Regions from separate parts of the Salinivibrio sp. PR919 genome, predicted to be linked through region 1. Evidence: predicted binding sites of a transcription regulator. Region 1 holds the regulator's gene; the other holds the start of a gene.
What was found. The regulator CRP, encoded in region 1, controls carbon source genes, mostly activating them, when cyclic AMP is high. The targets are predictions, from matches to a motif close to TGTGANNNNNNTCACA.
Positions count from the first base shown of each region.

Region 2: a site for CRP is predicted at 1,318-1,333, ahead of ectA (diaminobutyrate acetyltransferase). Genes of this name have one in related genera too.

Region 1 covers NZ_MUFL01000021.1:14,095-25,735, forward strand. Annotated here, with positions in the region: gene BZG83_RS05950 (hydrolase) at 1-177, shown strand, start outside; gene BZG83_RS05955 (YheU family protein) at 326-544, shown strand; gene BZG83_RS05960 (phosphoribulokinase) at 604-1,473, shown strand; gene crp (cAMP-activated global transcriptional regulator CRP) at 1,725-2,357, shown strand; gene BZG83_RS05970 (hypothetical protein) at 2,486-3,352, shown strand; gene BZG83_RS05975 (DUF1338 domain-containing protein) at 3,404-4,198, opposite strand; gene astD (succinylglutamate-semialdehyde dehydrogenase) at 4,209-5,687, opposite strand; gene astA (arginine N-succinyltransferase) at 5,690-6,712, opposite strand; gene BZG83_RS05990 (aspartate aminotransferase family protein) at 6,742-7,959, opposite strand; gene BZG83_RS05995 (anthranilate synthase component II) at 8,252-8,827, opposite strand; gene BZG83_RS06000 (ExeM/NucH family extracellular endonuclease) at 8,925-11,264, opposite strand; gene trpS (tryptophan--tRNA ligase) at 11,464-11,641, opposite strand, start outside.
Region 2 covers NZ_MUFL01000118.1:2,365-6,479, forward strand. Annotated here, with positions in the region: gene ectB (diaminobutyrate--2-oxoglutarate transaminase) at 1-545, opposite strand, end outside; gene ectA (diaminobutyrate acetyltransferase) at 557-1,114, opposite strand; gene BZG83_RS15415 (bacteriohemerythrin) at 1,475-2,473, opposite strand; gene cspE (transcription antiterminator/RNA stability regulator CspE) at 2,639-2,845, opposite strand; gene BZG83_RS15425 (slipin family protein) at 3,395-4,115, shown strand, end outside.

The DNA.
Region 1 (11,641 bases):
GACGATCCTTTTATGACCGACGCGGTGATCCCAACCACGCCATTACCGGCCAATATACGCTATCAACTCACTGACCATGGCGGACATGTTGGGTTTGTCACTGGCCGTTGGCGTGCACCGCGTTTATGGTTGGAAGAGGCAGTGCCCGCGTGGATAGCTGAGCAACTCGACACCTGATGCCCCTATTCGTCACGATAAATTGTGACTGAATCGACATAGATACACTGCACCTACGCGCATAATTCGGTAAAATGGGAGCTAATTCACAACCTAAGCACGGAGATGGCGTCCGTGCCATCTAGGTGTCAGCAAAAGGTGATGTAGTATGATGGTTCCATGGCAATCTGTGCCAGCCGAAACCTTGACCAATTTAATTGAGCACTTTGTGTTGCGGGAAGGGACAGATTACGGTGAGCAGGAAGTCAGCTTTGCTGAGAAAGTTGAACAAGTGCGCGAACAATTAAAATCCGGCGATGCCGTGATTGTATACTCTGAGCTGCATGAGACAGTGGATATTCGTCGTCAGCGCGATCTCAGACCGTAACACCGCCTCCCATTGTGGGCTGCGGTGTAAATTCAGACTGATCAATGACAGGGCTCGTCATGTCGGCTAAACACCCAATCATCGCTGTGACCGGTTCATCTGGCGCAGGCACAACCACGACCTCCGAAGCGTTTCGCAAGATGTTCAATATGATGAACATCAAAGCCTCTTGGTTAGAGGGCGATAGCTTTCACCGCTTCACGCGGCCAGAGATGGATGTTGAGATCCGTAAAGCACGTGAACAAGGTCGTCATATTAGCTACTTTGGCCCCACGGCCAACGACTTCCCACGCCTTGAGCAATTTTTTAAAGAATATGGCGAACAAGGCACCGGCAAGTATCGTCGTTATCTACACACCTTTGATGAAGCCGTGCCTTATAATCAAATGCCGGGCACCTTCACTCCCTGGCAAGATCTGCCTGAAAATACCGACGTATTATTTTATGAAGGCTTGCATGGCGGAGTGGTGGATGGTGACGTCAATGTCGCCCAACATGTTGATTTACTGATCGGCATGGTGCCTATCGTTAACTTGGAGTGGATTCAAAAGTTTGTCCGCGATACGCGCGACCGCGGCCATTCCCGCGAGGCCGTTACGGACTCCATTGTGCGTTCCATGGACGATTACTTGCACTATATTACGCCGCAGTTTTCTCGCACGCATATTAACTTCCAACGCGTCCCAACCGTAGATACATCTAACCCGCTGAATGCAAAAGGGATCCCGTCACTCGACGAAAGTTTTGTCGTGATCCGCTTTCGTGGCATGAAGAACGTCGATTTTCCTTATTTACTGCAAATGATCAGTGGCGCCTTTATGTCTCGGCACAACACGCTGGTCGTGCCCGGCGGTAAAATGGGATTTGCGATGGAGCTGATTATTCGCCCCTTGATCCAACAGTTGATTGAGAAAGGCAAGATAGGTTAAGCGCCGTAGCGCACTTAACGTGTATTACTTCTCAGGTCGTGATCTTAGCCACATTTTTGCCGAATTTTTAGGCGGTTGGCTTAGATCAAAATCAAGAAATCCAGATAGAAAAAAGATACACTCTTGTTAACATACAGTGAGCTTGTAGCCTGCGCCAAGACCTCGTATTCTGTGCATTGGACTGATGGGTTTCCATTCAGACAAAGACAGGACGTCGTTGCCGGGCAACACATGCAGAGGAAATAAGTTATATGGTTCCAGGAAAACCTCAAACAGACCCTACACTCGAGTGGTTCCTTTCACATTGTCATATTCACAAGTACCCGTCCAAAAGTACTCTGATCCATGCAGGGGAAAAGGCGGAGACCTTGTACTACATCGTGAAAGGTTCTGTGGCCGTACTAATCAAAGATGAAGAAGGCAAGGAGATGATCCTGTCTTACCTTAACCAAGGTGACTTCATCGGCGAACTTGGTCTGTTCGAAGAGGACCAAGAGCGCACCGCATGGGTACGTGCGAAATCACCTTGCGAAGTGGCAGAAATTTCATTCAAGAAATTCCGCCAGCTGATCCAAGTTAACCCAGACATTTTGATGCGTCTCTCCTCTCAGATGGCGCGTCGCCTGCAAGTGACCAGCCAGAAAGTGGGAGACCTTGCCTTCCTGGACGTGACCGGCCGCATTGCACAAACCCTACTGAACTTGGCGAAGCAACCTGACGCCATGACTCACCCTGACGGCATGCAAATCAAGATCACGCGTCAGGAAATCGGTCAAATTGTTGGCTGTTCGCGTGAGACGGTTGGGCGTATCCTTAAAATGCTGGAAGAGCAGAATCTTATCTCAGCTCACGGTAAAACCATTGTGGTTTACGGCACACGCTAATCCTCGCGTGTTGCGATAAAACCGGCGCTTTTGCGTCGGTTTTTTATTTTTATTGACTGGAAACTCATTACCTAAGTTCTACACTTCAAAAACGACCCATCTAACAACTGATTAACAGGATGTCGTTTATGAGAAGCTTACGTCACACCCTTGCTGCATTGCTACTCGCGGCGGTTTCTTCAACTGCTGCGGCGAATATCACCATTGTCCACCCAGAACCACGGGCTGGCTCTGCCCTCGATTTATACGCTATCGACTTGATTGAGTTTTTAGCGGAAAAATCGGGTGAGTCTGTCACGTTACAGGCCTTTCAAGGCCAAATTGGCTCTCAGTCTCGTAAAGTAGAAATGCTGAAACAAGGACGACTGACGGTAGATTGGCTCGGGGCCGACCGTACCCTTGAGTCAGAGTTACTTCCCATCCGTTATCCAGTTTTTCGGGGTCTCTTAGGCCATCGCTTGTTCATTACTAATCAAGCCACCGAACCCAAGCTTGCACAAATCAGTGACCAAGCAGGGCTCAATAATCTGACCATGATCCAAGGGCAAGGCTGGGCCGATGTGAAGGTCTTGCAGTCAGCGGGATTTCGGGTTCGAGAAATTTCAAGCTTTGAGAATATCTTTAAAGCCGTCGATACCGGACGGGCAGACCTCTTCCCGCGTGCGCTTATCGAACCTTTTAGCGAACTGGCAGAGCGACCTCAATATGCAAATCTGTTGGTCGATCCGCACTTAATGCTGATCTATCGCTTCCCGATGTTCTTGTTTGTATCGCCCCAAAACCCAGAGGTGGCGACCATGCTCAATGATGCCTTTGCGGCCGCCTATCAAGACGGATCCTTCATCGAATTTTTTGAGAATGCGCCTCTGGTAAAAGAGACCTTTGAGAAAGCCAATATTGGTGAGCGCACCTTTATTCGCGTCGACAACCCACATCTGAGTAATGAAACTCAGGCGATTGACGATAAATTCTGGCTCGATATTGAAAGTCGCTAAACACAGCCACCCAAAAAAGGAGAGCATCGCTCTCCTTTTCTTCTCTCGCCACTATTGATGCGTACTTTCAAAGATTTTATCAGCCGAGGCGGCGACAAAACCTTGATAAAGTTCACCGTCCGGAAGCGGATACCGTTTCGCAAACTCGTAGAACCCCCCCGGAATATCATGGCGTGCATCGCTAAATTGCACCGGCACGCGATCAGCCATCGTCGAGGATTGCTCCAAAAAGACTGATGCATCCCCTTTGACCTCCCCGCCAGATTCGTTAATGGTAAAACCATTTTGGCGCAAGGTATCGTTAACCGCTTGACAGCTATCATGGTTGTTCAGCTGATTCACGCTGACGGTAAAGTGGTTCGCCCCATAGCCATGCGCTGCCACCCAAGCTGCATATTCACTTTCATCCGCTAACGTCTTGTAGGTTTGCCAATCCAACTCCCACAAACGTCCTTGATGAAGAAAATCGCTCCCTTTCAGCGCATCATCGTCTACATTCGCCACTAAGTCGCGCACGATGGATTGCAATGTTGTCGAGCATTGGCCCACCATCAATTCACTAATAAACACTTTCGGCATCAAAGGGTCGGGATGCTCGTAGTGACGTGCGTTGAGCTTCTTCGCTTCAAAGGTGTACTCACCTTTCGGTTCATAGCCCAACGCAATAAAAGGACGGGCAAGCTTGTCCAGCCCTACATTAGGCAGTGCAAAGGTGCGCAGTGCAATGTGATCATTGATCAGGGGTTGGCCTTCTTCGAGCAACCCATGCACTTTCTGCGCAGAAGGGCAAAGACGCTGGGTGTAGTCTTGCCACAGTCTGTCAAATAACGCTTGGCAACTATCCATGTTGTTCTCCTTAATCAAGAGGCGTGATCCCCGGCGCAAAGCTCTCGGGCAAGGTGACCTGCTCGCCTTCCATCGATGCCATAGGGTAGGCACAATAATCGGCGGCATAATAAGCACTTGGACGCAGGTTACCCGACGCGCCCGGACCACCAAATGGTGCATCCCCACTGGCACCGGTCAATTGACGGTTACGGTTTACAATACCGGCGCGAATATGGTCAAGGAAGTATTGCCATTCACCATCGTCGTCACTGATAAGGCCTGCCGATAAGCCGTAGCGGGTATCATTCGCTTTCGTCAATGCATCGGCCATATCGGTGTAACGCTGCACCTGCAATAAAGGACCGAAGTATTCTTCATCGGGTAACTCGGCGATCCCGCTAACATCAATGATCCCCGGCGAGATCACGGCATCATGGCGATGTTCACAAGCGACGACTGGCTTGCCACCGAGATCGATCAGTTTTTGCTGAGTGGCTAAGATCCCTTCGGCTGCCGCCACAGAGATCTGTGCGCCCATAAAGGGCGCCGGATCATCGAATTGGCCGCCCACACGGATCGTTTTAGTCCACGCTGCCAAGCGCGCCAAGATCTTGTCACCCACCTCCCCTTTAGGAAGAAGCAAACGACGTGCACACGTACAACGCTGACCGGCACTGAGGTAAGCCGATTGAATAATGGTATAAACCGTGGCATCCACACCACTATGTTTATCACTGATAACCAGTGGGTTATTGCCCCCCATTTCCAATGCCAGCATTTTGTCCGGTTGGCCGGCAAACTGGCGATGGAGGATGTGTCCGGTGTTGGCACTCCCGGTAAATAGAAGGCCATCAATACCTCGCGCTTGTGCTAGCGCTTCGCCGGTATCACGACCCCCTTGCACCAAGTTAATCAGCCCAGCAGGTAGACCGGCTTCTAACCAGTAGCCAAGGGTTTGTTCAGCCACTTTAGGCGTCAGTTCGGATGGCTTGAAAACCACACTGTTTCCGGCCAATAGTGCCGGGACAATATGGCCATTAGGCAAGTGACCGGGGAAATTATACGGCCCAAACACTGCCATCACACCAAGGGGACGATGCCGCAGTACAGCTTGCGTACCATTGACGTCTTTTTCCCGCGATCCTGTACGTTCATGGTAAGCGCGCAGCGAAATGGCAATTTTACCCACCATGGCGCCCACTTCGGTTTTGGTTTCCCAAAATGGCTTACCGGTTTCTTCAGCGATGGTACGCGCCAGATCGTCGGTATTGGCTTTCACAATTTCAGCGAAGCGTTCTACCAAGGCTTGGCGCTCGGCAAAATCGGTATTCCGCCAAGTAAGAAAGGCTTGTCGTGCCGCGCTTACCGCTTGTTCAACCTGCGGTTTCGTGGCTTCATTGCCTTGCCAAATACAACGGCTATCAAAAGGGTTTAGCGAAGTCATGACGTCGCCTTCACCCGGCGTCCATTCACCATTGATCAAATGGCCTGCGGTTTGATGTGTCATCCTTACTCCTCCATCGCGATCAAACGGAGTCGATCGCCGTCTTTAACTTGCAGCGCTTCGGCAACCTCTGGCGCAATCACAACGTGATTGGTTTCCGGATCAAGTGCCGCTTTCGCCGCAGTCGCGCGGAAGCCCGCAAAATCGGTATTCGAAATTAAGTAGTGCTGAGCACTGCTATGCTCACGCACGCTAGCCGTCGCATTAAATGAATGGCGGACCGATTCGATATTGTGGCGCAAACACTCGACCGTTGGACCGGCATCAAAGATGTCCACATATCCTCGGCATGAAAAGCCTTCTTTCTCCAACAGACGCAGTGCTGGCCGTGTTTTCGGGTGCACTTGTCCAATCACAGCACGCGCTTCTTCACTCAACAGACTGACGTAAATCGGCAACTTAGGCATTAAGTCGGCAATAAACCCTTTCGCACCGATACCGGTTAGGTAATCGGCCAAAGTAAAGTCAATCGAAAAGAAGTTGTCCTTAAGCCACTGCCAGAACGGCGAATTGCCATCATCATCAGACACGCCACGCATTTCGGCAAAAATCACATCCGCAAAGCGCTCAGGAAACTCAGCGAGCATCAAGAAGCGACACTTGGAAAGCAGTTTACCGTTGAGGCCACCTCGAAACTCAGGACGCAAAAACAGGGTGCAAATTTCCGTCGCTCCGGTGTAGTTGTTACCAAACGTCAGCACTTCAACAATGTTATGGACATTGAGCTTGCGCGATGAGTGCACCACTTTAGTTAAGTGATAACTATAAAAGGGGCTATCGAGGCCGATTGCCGCCTCGATCCCCGTGGTGCCCGCAACCTCACCTGTTTCGGTATCTTCGGCCACCATCAGGTAGCCTTCCATGCCAGGGCTAGTGACGTGCTTGGCAAAGCTTTCTAGCGAATTGTTGATACGTCCTTGTAGCAAATCGGCATCAACCGGCAATGAGGTAAATCCATGACCGGACTCTTCCGCACACAACATCAGTGCATCAAAATCTGACGCACGGATAGGCCGAATAACTAACATCTCAAATCCCTCCGAGTGTAAAGGCCGCCTTATGCAGCAACGACCTTCGCAATAGCACGATCAAGGCGCGCCATACCTTCTTCAATATCCGCTTTGGTAATCACCAATGATGGGGTGAAACGCACCACATTCGGGCCCGCGACCAGCACCAGCAAGCCTTCCTCACCGGCCGCCACTAAGATGTCTCGCGCACGCCCTTCCCACTCCTTGTTGAGTGCCGCGCCAAGCAACAAACCTTTACCGCGCACTTCACTGAAGATGCCGTATTTATCGTTGATCGCTTCTAGACCATCGCGGAACCACTGTTCGCGCTCAATAACACCGTCAAGAACCTCGGGTTTGGTCACTTCGTCCACCACCGCTTCTGCGACCGCACATGCCAAGGGGTTACCGCCATAGGTTGAGCCATGCGTCCCCGGTTTCATGTGTGCCGCTAGGGCTTCGGTGGTCAACATGGCACCAATCGGGATCCCCCCACCCAGTGACTTAGCGGTGGCTAAGATATCGGGAGCGACGCCCGATTGTTGATACGCATAGAAGGTGCCCGTACGGCCATTACCGGTTTGCACTTCATCGAAGATCAGCAAGGCATTGTGTTTGTCACACAGCTCACGTACACCTTCCAAGAAACCCGGCTCTGGAGGAATAATGCCGCCTTCACCTTGCAGTGGCTCCATCATCACCGCACAAGTGCGATCGGAGATATGATCAGCCAGCGCTGCTAAGTCATTGTATGGCAGGTGGGTAATATCACCCGGCTTAGGACCAAAACCGTCAGAATAAGCAGGTTGACCGCCCACGGTGACCGTGAAGAAGGTGCGACCATGGAAACCTTTGCTAAACGCAATGATTTCGCTTTTGTGCTCGCCGTGTTCTTCTTTTGCCCAGCGGCGCGCCAACTTTAGCGCTGCTTCGTTCGCTTCGGCGCCAGAGTTTGCGTAGAAAACACGATCCGCAAATGACAACTCAGTGAGGCGCTTTGCAAGACGCAATGCAGGTGCATTCGTCATGACGTTGCTTAAGTGCCAAAGCTTTTGAGCTTGCTCAGTCAACGCATCCACCATGACGGGATGACAATGGCCCAAACAGCTCACCGCAATCCCACCCGCAAAGTCGACGTACTCTTGCCCTTCTTGGTCCCAAATGCGGGAGCCTTTGCCGTGATCTGGGATCATGGGCATCGGGTTGTAGCAAGGTACCATCACTTCATCAAAGAGTTTACGTTCTACTTTTTTGTCCATCGTCATCACTCAATCCTTCTGTGTTTTTTCCATGACGCATAGTATTTACATTCTTTTAACCGCGGCAATAGCAGATTATTTTTTCTTTTCAGCAGAATAACAAATACCATGCAAATTAGAGATATAGTTATGCACAAAGTGTGAGGCGAAAGAAGCGCCTAATCAGCAAGGCTGAGATGCCTGTAAGGCATGAGTGGTGCGGGATGACGGTGATGGCTGCATAAGGTTGCAGCCACTGATAATCACGTCAGAAAAAACGAAATGTGAAAATAGTGATAAAGATCGCTATTTTTTGTAACTATTGCTGTAAGAAATTCGCCAGTAAGTCATGGCCGTGTTCAGTCAAAATGCTCTCCGGATGGAATTGTACCCCCTCAATTGGCAGGGTTCGGTGCTTCAATCCCATAATGATTTGGCGACCATCGGGCTCAGTGGTGGTCGCTGTCACGGTCAAACAATCAGGCAGGGTTTGCGGGTCAACCACCAACGAGTGATACCGTGTGACGATAAACGGACTGGGTAAGCGGTTAAATACCCCTTGATGATCATGTTCGACCAACGACGTCTTACCGTGCATCACCGCATTGGCGCGGATCACCGACGCACCAAAGACCTGTGCAATGGACTGATGGCCAAGACACACGCCTAAAATCGGTATCTGTCCGGCAAAATGGCGAATGACCTCGAGAGAAATCCCCGCCTCATTCGGCGTACAAGGACCAGGAGAGATCACTAAATGGGAGGGCTCCATCGCCTCAATGTCTGCGATAGCCAACTCGTCATTGCGTTTAACACACACGTCCACGCCCAATTGGCAAAAGTACTGATAGAGGTTGTAGGTAAAGGAGTCGTAATTATCGATGATAAGAAGCACTGTGCTGCGCCATCCGATTGAAAACCGGAATGATGCTAACACAGTGCCTGACAAGCGTCATCCGCGGGCGGTGTTGCCACTGCCCGCAGTGATTAAATTAACGTAGTTGGCAACGGAAGCCGGTGTAACGGACCGACATGGGCTGACTCGCCGGCGCACTGCCACAATAGACGGGGATCAAACCCAGCGCTTTCACAGTGACCTCGATACGATCATCTTTATCAAGTTTCAGCCCTTTTACCAATGGGCTTTGCGTATCAAAGGTGCGTTGTGAGCGCCATTTCATCCAAGCGTGATCAGGACTTTTTTGTCCATTCAGCATCGGAATAATCGGCAAAATACTGCGGTTATTAATGGTAACCGATACAGGCACAACCGGATCCGGATACGCCAAAGACACAATCACAGGGTCATGATCTGACGAAGAGAACGGATTGGTCGATTTCACCAAATCCCCAGTGTAACGACGACCGTATTCAAACAAGGTGCTTTCGACCGAGTTGATGTGCCAGTCTTCCACACCGACGACTTTTTCCGCCAAGCTAGCGCTGGCGATGGCGTGGTCGAGACTCCCCAATTCACCCGAGTACGAGTAGGAATAGGCTTTATCACCCAATCGCGCCGTGGCGAGATTGATATAGCCCAGGCCTTTCTCTACCGCTTGTGCGGTCGGATGCATAGGTACACCGCGAATTTCCGTGCCTGCGGCTGTCATGATATCGCGCTGATTCGGCTGACGTTGGTAGTCGGTTAATACACGGACCGGATCTTCTTTCGCGTACGCATTGAGATCGCCAAGGATCAATACGTCTCCATCCAGCTGCTGCAGACGATCGCGTAATGTCACTGCCGCGGAGACACGGAAAGCATTACAATGTCCTTGTAAATCTGCGGTATCCGTCTCGAATTCACCCGCGATCCAATCTTCATAACAGCCTGATCCTTTCGACTTAAAGTGGTTAACCACAATATGTAACGGCTCGCCATTAATGCTAAACGCTTGCAGCAGGCTGTCGCGTTGATACTTATTAAGCTCGCGCGTTTCGCCCTCAGGGTTTTCACCACTTATATGCTGCTCGGGCATAGCAACCGCTTGTGCGTCACCGGCTAACGAGACTTTTGCAGGGCGGTAAATCATGCCGACCATGATCGCATCAGAGCCAAAAAACGCGCCCTGATTTTTCACCGCATCGCTAGGTTCAACAAACTGATAATGGTCTGCAGGATCCGCAAACTCTGCGTTGAGGTGGGTCACCAAATCGGCAATGGCGCTTCCAGCTTCAAACCCATTATTTTCAAGTTCCATCAAGCCAACGATATCAGCATCCATCGCGCGGAGGGCATTGACAATCTTGGTACGTTGGAGCTCAAACTCAGCGGCGGTTTTAGCGCCTCGGTTGCAACCACGCTTGGCGTCCGCATGGTCGCGATCTTTACAGGTGACATTTAAAGGGCCACCAATGGCGCTGGCACTGGTGAAATAGTTGAGTACGTTAAAGCTGGCGACTTTAATGTCGGTATTCGGTACCGTCGCGGGTGCATCTTGACGATCGTGAAGGTGTACAATGTCACCGGCGGTAATGGTGTTGGTCGCCACTAAACGGTACTGATCGTAGCTAAAGCCCATCACGCCAGACAAATGCTCAATACGATCGCCAATACGTAGATAGCCTTGCTCAGCGTCGAGTCCAGGGAAATAGGGAATTTGTCCATCTTTGGCTTTTTGATCACTTTCGATATAAAGCTGATTCGCCGCATTGTTCGCCGCAAGCGCTTTCGCTTCGTCGGTTAACGCTGGATAAAGTTGCGTGGGTTTAAATAAAGGAGTGCGGTGCGTTAACACCATATTGTTGCGAAACGCGTCGTAGTCAAAGCCAAAATTACGGGTGATCACCAGCTCACTGTCCGCGTCCATGGTCACATACATGCCTTCGTAACGCTCAAGTGCATCCTTTAACGACTCACCGTGATCCACACGAATGGCAGTCGGGGCCAACGGGCCATAATACGGGCCCTTAGCCACTTGATTATCGGTCACACCCAATTGCGTATGACCATAATACTCTTTGACCTTACCACTGGCACATAAGGTGTCACCGGGCTGCAAATTGAGAGCATCAGCGTCCCGCAAGTACACAAACAAGCCATCGGACGTGGCGCGATTGCCATCCCCTTGAGGATCTTGAATCCAAACCCCTTTATAAAGGCCTTGGGTCACCGCAGTGACCACACCTTGTACCGCATAGGTTTTATCGGAGCTGTATTTGCCCGCCGGGACCAATGGGCTGCGCTCACCGTCACCTTGGATCGCATAAATGGGCGTGGTGGGCGTCATACCGCACTGGTAGGTTTGCTCGAGGGGGGCTTTGGCGGCCGCGGGCATGGCGAGTCCCGCCATCATCAATGCTAGCGGCGACCACATCAGTGGCTTTTTCATACCTGTTCCTTCACGTAGTTTGAGTGATTACTCGAATTTCGCGCGCATTATTAACGATGGATACACAGAATGGCGTGATTTGGCTCGCATCAGAAACAGTTACTATTGATGGACTTATAAGAAGTGAGAGTTGGGTTCCGGTCTGATCAAAAAAGCAGCGGAATCGGCCGCTGCTTTTTTATACCGTCATATTCGTGTGCTACACGCGTGGAACAAAACCCACGGCGTCATACACTTTACGCAAGGTTTGCTGTGCGCGTGCCGATGCATGCTCAGCACCTTTTTGCATCACACTGTCGAGCAGTGCACGGTCAGCGCGGTACTCATGATAACGCGCTTGGAGAGGCTCGAGCATCGCCACCACCGCTTCAGCCGTA
Region 2 (4,115 bases), on a different contig from region 1:
TCGAACAGTGTGAGACCGTCAACATCGGCATAGCCGTCATACGGAATACGTGTTACCGCGTTATTCACTGGCATACCGCCACCACCGCGATGGTGATGATTACCGGTCACAGCGAGTGCGCCATAGGTACAGCCGTGGAAGCCGTTCGTAAATGAAACGATGTTCGGACGACCTGTCACTTTTCGTGCCAGCTTCATCGCCGCTTCAACAGCGTTTGTACCGGTTGGACCGGTGAACTGGAGTTTGTAGTCCAAGTTACGTGGTGCCAAGATGTGCTCTTTAAATACCTCGAGAAAGCGTGCTTTTGCACCGGTGTGCATATCCAAGCCGTGGGTAATGCCATCTTTCTCGATGTACTCAATCAGCGCTTTTTTTAGCGTCGGGTTGTTGTGTCCATAGTTAAGCGAACCGGCGCCAGCAAGAAAATCGAGGTAGCGCTTGCCGTCAACGCCCGTGATCCAACAGCCCTTCGCGCTTTCAAACACGACGGGGAAGTTGTTAGCGTAACATTGAACATTTGACTCCTGCGATTTAAAGATATCCATAACTCATCCTGTTATTTTTTGAGTGGAATTCGGAAAAGGTATTCGGTGTCATGTTCACCGTTAAAGTGCTCTTGTTCATCAAGGAACACTGAGCGCTGACCACCTGTACCGTAGAGGCGGTCTACCTTTTTGAACAGCGCCCAAGAACCAGCGTTGTCTTCAGTGATTGTGGTTTCAATGAATCGGATGTCTTGTGACACTTTGCGCGCTAGTAACGCTTCGACCATTGATAGGGCAAGCCCTTCTCCACGTGCTTTGGGCGATACGGCTACCTGCCACACAAAAAATGTGTCTGGTTGCTCTGGACGAATGTAGCCAGAGACGAAGCCGTGAATGTCGCCGTCACGCTCTGCCACAACACAGGTCTCTTTGAAGTGCGTTGCCTGTAAGAAGTTGCAGTAGGCGGAGTTCACATCCAACGGAGGGCACTGAGTGATTAATCGATAGATGTCGCCACCATCACGAATTGATGGCTTACGAAACACAAACCGCGTGCTCGGTTTTATCTGTTTACGGTCAAGGACTTCGTTTTCAAGAACTGCCGTATCTGTCGTTTTTGATCGCCACATAATTGTTTTGTGCTCTAACGAATTCGTTATACATAATAGGCGATGGATTTTGTTTATCAACCCCGGGTTGCGCTAATCGGTTTGTCACTACAGTTTAAATATATGATATTTATGAGATTTTTTAATGTTAAATTTTTTATTAATCACAATGCTTTGATGCGTAACATTTACTGGCCTAAATGTATTGACGATTCTCAATCTGGTGTGACTCATGCCACAAAGATGGGAGGAGCGGCTTGGACTTCGTCTCAGTTGGAGTTGAGTGAGGTGAAAGGGTTGGCTATTAAAAATAGACACAAAATAGATTTTAATAGACAAAAAGCCTAGTCACCTTTGCTGCTTGTGAATCTAATAGGGTGACTAGGCGGATTGAGGCGACTGGCTAAGGAATTCGCGATATTGTCTGTCTTCTTTGACGACGTGGTGTACCCACCAGTAACGCAAAAACTTGAAAAAGACTGAAGGGTACAGTTCAGGATCCGCCTGGCATTGCAGTAACACATAATGTGCTTGCCGTGATAAACGTTCATGGATGGCTGCATGTTGTTTGTATTTGGGGTAGGCGAGATCGTGAAGAATGTCTTCTTCTAGCTGGAAGTGGGACACAATGTAGTCTCGAAACCGCTGGGCGAGATCATCAAAATCTCCTTTTTCACCATCGGCATGATGGTACGCGATAGCCTCATAGGTGTCATTGATGATAGCCAGTAATTGCTTGTTGCTGGCATCGAGTTCTGAGTGCCCCACAGAGTATTTGTCCTGCCAACGAATAAACTTTCTGTCTTTGCTCTTTGCTGTCGCTTGTTCAGGCGTAACAGGGGGTGCTGTTGTATCAATTGTCGGGCTTGTGTCCGAAATGTTTTCGATTTTCTCCTGCTCTTCTTCAGTGAAGACAATGGCCCCATTGTGCTCAAAATCGGTCGATTTAGCTGGATCGGCCTGATACATCTCAAAGTAGTATTTTGGTGGCTTTTTGGATTTGGTATCTTTGGCTAGCTGTTGAACGCGATTTTCGAGGTCTTGTTTTCTAACTGGCTTGACCATGAATGCGTCAACATCATAGCGGATGCATTCGCTTATCACTGATTGGGAGGCATTTGCGGTGAGAATGATGATCGGGACATCGTGCTGTAGGTGGTAGCGACCACTACGGATAAGCCTAAGCATCTCCAAGCCATCGATAGGCTCCATCTGTAGGTCAGTGATAATTAAGCTAGGTTGTTCGTGAAAGGCCCTTGATATAGCTTCAGCACCATCGGCCGCCGTGATAACGGATTTGATCCCTAGCGCTTGTGCCATCAAACTTATGGTATCTCGAATCATCTCATGATCATCTACCACTAAACACCGAGATAGCATACTCCCTCCTGCCAAAGCGCTAACTGTTTTAAAAGCATAGTAAATGGCGAGTTTTGCTGCTGAGTGATTTGTAGAATTTTTTATACGTTTTTGCGGGGAGTGAGAGATTACGCATACAAAAAAAGGCGCCTAAAAGGCGCCTTTTCTTCTTAAATCTGGTTTAGCTTACAGGCGAGTTACGTTCGCTGCCTGTGGGCCTTTTTGACCTTGCTCGATATCGAACTCAACCTGTTGGCCTTCTGCTAGAGTGCGGAAGCCTTCACCAACGATGGCGCGGAAGTGAACGAATACGTCTGGACCGTTCTCTTGCTGGATAAAACCGAAACCTTTTTCTTCGTTAAACCACTTAACGGTACCATTAGCTTTAGACATGATGTCTCCTGAATATATTAACTAGGTGTAGCAGTGACGCGAGTGCCATTAATCGTTCTATGGGCAAATGTAGCGAATATCTTCAGGACAACTAACTTTCCAGCCAAACGGTAGGGTGTTTCGATGTTTCTATATTCAATTGCTGCATAAATTTCCGATTAGCGAAGCCGCTTAACAGCTCCAAGAGGACTACGCGTAATTTGCGCGTCAGTTTACTGTTGGCTGTGACGATAGTCGCCTTTCAGCTTTCAGTAACGTCAACCAACACGGTTGAACATTAGCGAGAATACACGCAAAAGAATGTGAGGTAAATCTCTTTTCGCACTTTATATCCGGTTTATTTTGAGTGAATGATTGAAAGTGAGATCAAGCGCCGAGATTTTTGTCAGAATTAAGCAAATCAATGGCGAAAATCGCGTCCTGTATTGGGACGGATGTCAAAGATGCTATCGGGCGCTGTCTTTTTTCATCGACATTGACGTACTCTTAATGCTTTCTACGAGTAGCAGCGTGTTGCTGTTTGTCGATCCTCTACTGATAGGAACTCCAATGAACGAAATGGTCTCTCTTACTAGCGCGTTTAGCGTTTGGATTGTACTCGCAATCCTAGTGATTGTTTTCTTGCGTGGCTCGGTAAAGTTTGTTCCGCAAAACACCGCCTATGTGATTGAGCGTTTTGGTAAATATTACAAAACGATGGAAGCGGGTTTGAACTTTATTGTGCCTTTTATCGACCGTCTAGCCTATGAACGTACGCTAAAAGAGCAAGCGTTCGATGTGCCGAGTCAGTCGGCCATTACCCGAGACAACATCTCTCTAGTCGTAGATGGCGTGCTTTATATCAAAGTGCTGGATCCTTACAAAGCTTGCTACGGTGTCGATGACTATATCTACTCCGTGACCCAACTGGCGCAAACCACAATGCGTAGTGAAGTGGGTAAGATGGAACTAGATAAGACCTTCGAAGAGCGTGAAAGCCTTAATACGGCAATCGTCTCGGCGATTAACGAAGCCGCTCAGCCTTGGGGCGTACAAGTCCTTCGCTATGAAATTAAAGATATTGATCCGCCGCGTTCCGTATTGGATGCGATGGAGCGTCAAATGAAAGCCGAACGTGAAAAACGTGCGGTGATCCTTGAGTCAGAAGGGGCACGTCAGTCGGATATCAACGTTGCAGAAGGGCAAAAACAAGCACGGGTACTTGCTGCAGAAGCGGAAAAGTCTGAGCAGATCTTGAAAGCGGAAGGGGAAGCGAAAGCGATTATCGCGG